2 regions of the Mesorhizobium sp. B283B1A genome follow, and region 1 is predicted to be linked to the other one. Evidence: riboswitches for the same ligand, from Rfam matches in the RefSeq annotation. Region 1 holds a riboswitch; the other holds the start of a gene.
The links. A riboswitch is a leader RNA that binds a small molecule or an ion and turns the genes downstream of it on or off. The one in region 1 is predicted to bind S-adenosylmethionine.
Positions count from the first base shown of each region.

Region 1 (2,449 bases):
TTCGGGTTGCGGGTGGCCTGCAAGGTCTGCGACAGGACGACGAAGTCAAAACCCTTGTCGGGATAGAATTCGAGATCCTTGTCGGCATCGCCCTGGATGACCGAGAGGCCGCGTGCCACGCATTCGTTGACGCCACGCTGCGACAACTCAAGACCGCGGCCGTCGACCTGCTTGGTGTCTTGCAGCAATTCGAGCAGCGAGCCGTCGCCCGAACCGACGTCGAGCACCCGCGATTGCGGCGGGATCAGGTTGGCGACGACCTCGAGGTCGACGCGCTGGTTGCCGTTGACGCTCATGATGTCGCCCCTTGCCTGGCGCATGATCCCGATCCGAAAAGTCTGCAACTTTTCGGGGTCATGCGCTGACGCCTGGCGCATGATCCTGATCCGAAAAGCCTGCAACTGTTCGGGGTCATGCGCTGAGCCCTCTCGCCCTTGCCGCCGAGCCGATGAAGCCGTTGATGGCGGCGAACAGTTCCGGTTCGTCGAGCAGGAAGGCGTCGTGGCCGCGATCGGTCTCGATCTCGACGAAGGATACCGAAGCGCCGGCGGCGTTGAGCGCATGCACGATCGAGCGGCTCTCCTCGGTCGGAAACAGCCAGTCGCTGGTGAAGGACACCAGGCAGAACCGGGTCTTGGTGCCGGCAAAGGCGTCCGCCAACCGGCCGCCATGGTCGGCGGCGAGGTCGAAATAGTCCATCGACCGCGTCATGTAGAGGTAGGAATTGGCATCGAAGCGGTCGACGAAGGTCATGCCCTGGTGGCGCAGATAGCTCTCGATCTGGAAGTCGGCGTCGAAGCCGAAGGTCAGCGCTTCGCGATCCTGCAGGTTGCGGCCGAATTTCCGGTGCAGGGCGGCTTCCGACAGATAAGTGATGTGGGCGGCCATGCGCGCCACCGCCAGGCCCTTTTCCGGGCGCTTGCCGTGCTCGAAATATTTGCCGCCATGCCAGTCCGGGTCGGCCATGACGGCTTGCCGGCCGACCTCGTGGAAGGCGATGTTCTGCGAGGAATGGCGCGCGCCAGTGGCGATCGGCAGCGCCGAGAAGACGCGCTCGGGATAGCTCGATGCCCATTCCAGCACCTGCATGCCGCCCATCGAGCCGCCGAGCACGCAGAACAGCTTCTCGATGCCGAAATGGTCGATCAGCATCTGCTGCGCGCGCACCATGTCGCGGATGGTGATGATCGGCAGGTCGAGCCCGTAGGGCTTGCCGGTGGCTGGGTTGGTCGATGCCGGGCCGGTCGAACCCAGGCAGCCGCCGATGACGTTGGAGCAGATGACGAAGAAACGGTTCGTGTCGATGATCCGGCCCGGGCCGATCAGAACCTCCCACCATCCAGGCTTGCCGGTCACCGGATTGGTGCTGGCGACATGCTGGTCGCCGGTCAGCGCATGGCAGACGAGGATGGCGTTGGAGCGAGCATCATTCAGCGTGCCATAGGTCTGGTAAGCGATCTGGAACGGCGACAGCAGCGTGCCGGCGTCGAGCTTGAGCGGCTTGTCGGACCCGAAACGCAACACCGGGCTCGACGGCGTGTCGAACTCGTTGTTAGTCTTTCCTGCGCGCAGAGCGGCCATCAATTCTCTCTTGTTGCACCGTGCTTTTCTCGGAAATCGCTGCCGATCTCCGCGTCGCCGATGCGTTCGTCCGGCCGGCAGCGGACAACAAAAAACCGGCATTGCCTTCGCAAAGCCGGTTACGTCACGCAAACGGCCCTTTAGCGAATTGTTTAACGTGGCTGCAAGCCGACCGGCCAAATCACCACGGAACTGTCGCTGTCCTTCTAGAACTCGCCTGGCTCGCCGTCAATGCCGGTCCACTGGGCCGGTCACTGGGCCGGGTGCTGGGCCGGCCGCTGGTCGCGCCGCCACCTCTCGACATTGCGGGCCATGGCTTGTATTTCCGCAGCGGCCTCCGGGTGGAGGCGGTTTCGACGGATTTTGCAAAAAATGAACCATACACCGGATCGGGCACGTCCAACGCCGCGCGCGGGCATCATGGACATAGATGCCTACGTGCCCGGCAAGAGCACGGCGCCGGCCGGGGTCGCCAAGGTCTACAAGCTGTCGTCGAACGAGAACCCGCTCGGTCCGTCGCCGAAGGCGATCGAGGCCGCGCGGGAGGTTGCGGGAAAGCTCGACGTCTACCCCGATGGCACGGCGAGGCGGCTGCGCGAGGCGATCGCCGAGGTGCATGGCCTCAACCCGCAGAACATCATCTGCTCCAACGGCTCCGACGAGATCCTTGGCCTGCTGGCGCAGACCTACCTCGCGCCGGGCGACGAGGCCGTGTTCACCGAACACGCCTTCATGGTCTACAAGATCTACATCCAGTCGGCAGGTGGCGCGCCGATCGCGGTCAAGGAGACCGACGAGCGCGCCGACATCGATGCGATACTGGCCGCAATTACGCCGCGCACGAAGATCGTGTTCCTCGCCAATCCGA
Region 1 is NZ_JAIUIQ010000009.1:77,557-80,005, forward strand. Features, by position in the region: gene metW (methionine biosynthesis protein MetW) at 1-296, opposite strand, end outside; gene metX (homoserine O-acetyltransferase MetX) at 412-1,581, opposite strand; SAM riboswitch at 1,702-1,779, opposite strand; gene hisC (histidinol-phosphate transaminase) at 1,954-2,449, shown strand, end outside.

Region 2 (2,449 bases), on a different contig from region 1:
CCTGCGCGATGTCTTCCAGTAGGTCGTCGGTATCCTCCAGGCCGACCGACAGCCTGAGCGTACCTGGCCCGATGCCGAGTTCGGCGCGCGCCTCGTCGCTCAAATTCTTATGCGTCGTCGTCGCCGGATGGGTGATCAGGCTCTTGGCATCGCCGAGATTGTTCGAGATCAGAACGATGTCCAGCGCATTCTGCAAGGCGAAGGCCGCCTGCTTGCCGCCCTTGACGTCGAGGCAGATCAGCGTCGAGCCGCCCGACATCTGCTTCTTGACGATATCAGCCTGCGGGTGGTCGGCACGGCCGGGATAGATGACGCGGGCGATCTGCGGCTGCTCGGCCAGGAAATCGGCGATCCTGCCGGCGCTTTCCGTCTGCTGGCGCACGCGCAACGGCAGCGTCTCCAGTCCCTTCAGCAGCGTCCAGGCATTGAACGGCGACAGGCTGGGCCCCGTGTGGCGGAAATAGTCGTGCAGGTTCTCGTCGATCCACTTCTTATCCGAAAGGATGACGCCGCCCAGGCAACGCCCCTGGCCGTCGATGTGCTTGGTGGCCGAATAGACGACGATGTGGGCGCCGAGCTGCAGCGGCTTCTGCTGCAGCGGCGTGGCGAAGACATTGTCGACGACGAGCCGCGCACCGATTGAATTGGCAAGTGCCGCGACGGCCGATATGTCGACCACTTCCAGCGTCGGGTTGGTCGGGCTTTCCAGGAAGAACAGCTTGGTGTTGGGCTTGACCGCTCTTTCCCAGTTGGCGATGTCGGTGCCGTCGACCAGCGTCGCTTCGATGCCATATCGCGGCGCCAGCGTCTCGACCACCCAGCGGCAGGAGCCGAACAGCGCGCGCGCCGCCACGATATGGTCGCCGGCCTTGACGCTGCACAAGAGCGCCGCCGTCACCGCCGCCATGCCCGACGCCGTGGCGCGCGCATCCTCGGCACCCTCCAGCGCGCACATGCGCTTTTCGAACATGTCGACCGTGGGATTGGCGTAGCGCGAATAGATGAAGCCTGGTTCCTCGCCCTTGAAACGGGCCTCCGCCGCCTGCGCCGTCTCGTAGACATAGCCCTGGGTAAGGTACATTGCTTCCGACGTCTCGCCGAATTGGGAACGCAGGGTTCCGCCATGGACGAGGGCTGTCTGTGGCTTCCAGTCGCGCTTCTTGTTGCTCATTGCTTTGTTCCAGACACAAAAAAACCGGCCGCGAAAGTCGCAACCGGTCCATACGGCCTTGCGGCCAACGGTCCTTTAGCGACTTGTTTAACGTGGCTGCAAGCCGACCGGCCAAATCACCACGGGATAACGACCCTTTAGACCCGTCCCACGCTTGCGTCAATTGCCGGCTTCATTAAGAGGTTTGTGCGACAAGAAAATCGTCGGCCAGGAGCGCAGCCTTGCGGCAGACAGGCATTCTTCCCGATCAGGACATATCGGCGCTGTTCCAGTCCGGCGCGCTGAAGTCGGCGCGCGCGCTCGATGCCGACCAGATCCAGCCGGCCAGCCTCGATCTGAGGCTCGGCGACACGGCCTGGCGGGTGCGGGCTTCCTTCCTGCCGGGCCCCAACCACACGGTTTCGGAAAAGCTCGATCGCCTGAAGCTGCACGAGATCAATCTTGCCGAAGGCGCTGTGCTGGAAACCGGCTGCGTCTACATCGTGCCGCTGCTCGAAAGCCTGGCGCTGCCGGCGGAGATTTCGGCCTCGGCCAACCCGAAGAGCTCGACCGGCCGGCTCGACATCTTCACCCGTGTGATGACCGACCGTGGCCACGAGTTCGACAAGATCGCCGCCGGCTACAACGGTCCGCTCTATCTGGAAGTCAGCCCGCGCACCTTCCCGATCGTCGCGCGCACCGGTTCGCGCCTGTCGCAGATACGCTTCCGCACCGGCAACGCACTGCTCTCGGAAGCCGAATTGCATGAACTGCACCGTGCCGAGATGCTGGTCGCCACCGAACCGCCGAATATTTCCGGCGGTGGCATCGCACTGTCGATCGACCTCAATGGCGACAGTGATGGGCTGGTCGGCTATCGAGGCAAGCATCACACCGGTCTCGTCGACGTCGACAAGCGCGCCGCGCAGGATGTCGTAGATTTCTGGGAGCCGATCCACAAGAGCGGCGCCGGCGAACTGGTGCTCGATCCCGACGAGTTCTACATCCTCGTCAGCCAGGAGGCGGTGCATGTGCCGCCGCTCTATGCAGCCGAGATGACGCCCTTTGATCCGCTCGTCGGTGAATTCCGTGTTCACTATGCTGGCTTCTTCGATCCGGGCTTCGGCCATTCGGCGTCCGGCGGCACCGGCAGCCGGGCGGTGCTCGAAGTGCGCAGCCACGAAGTGCCGTTCATCCTCGACCATGGCCAGATCGTCGGCCGGCTGGTCTACGAGCACATGCTGAAGCGGCCGCAGGCGCTTTACGGCACCGACCTAGGCTCCAACTACCAGGCGCAGG
Region 2 is NZ_JAIUIQ010000003.1:175,161-177,609, reverse strand. Features, by position in the region: gene LB577_RS03435 (O-succinylhomoserine sulfhydrylase) at 1-1,171, opposite strand, end outside; SAM riboswitch at 1,227-1,304, opposite strand; gene LB577_RS03430 (2'-deoxycytidine 5'-triphosphate deaminase) at 1,393-2,449, shown strand, end outside.
Region 2: it holds a riboswitch for S-adenosylmethionine, as region 1 does, so the genes downstream of both, LB577_RS03435 (O-succinylhomoserine sulfhydrylase) here and metX (homoserine O-acetyltransferase MetX) in region 1, are expected to answer to the same signal.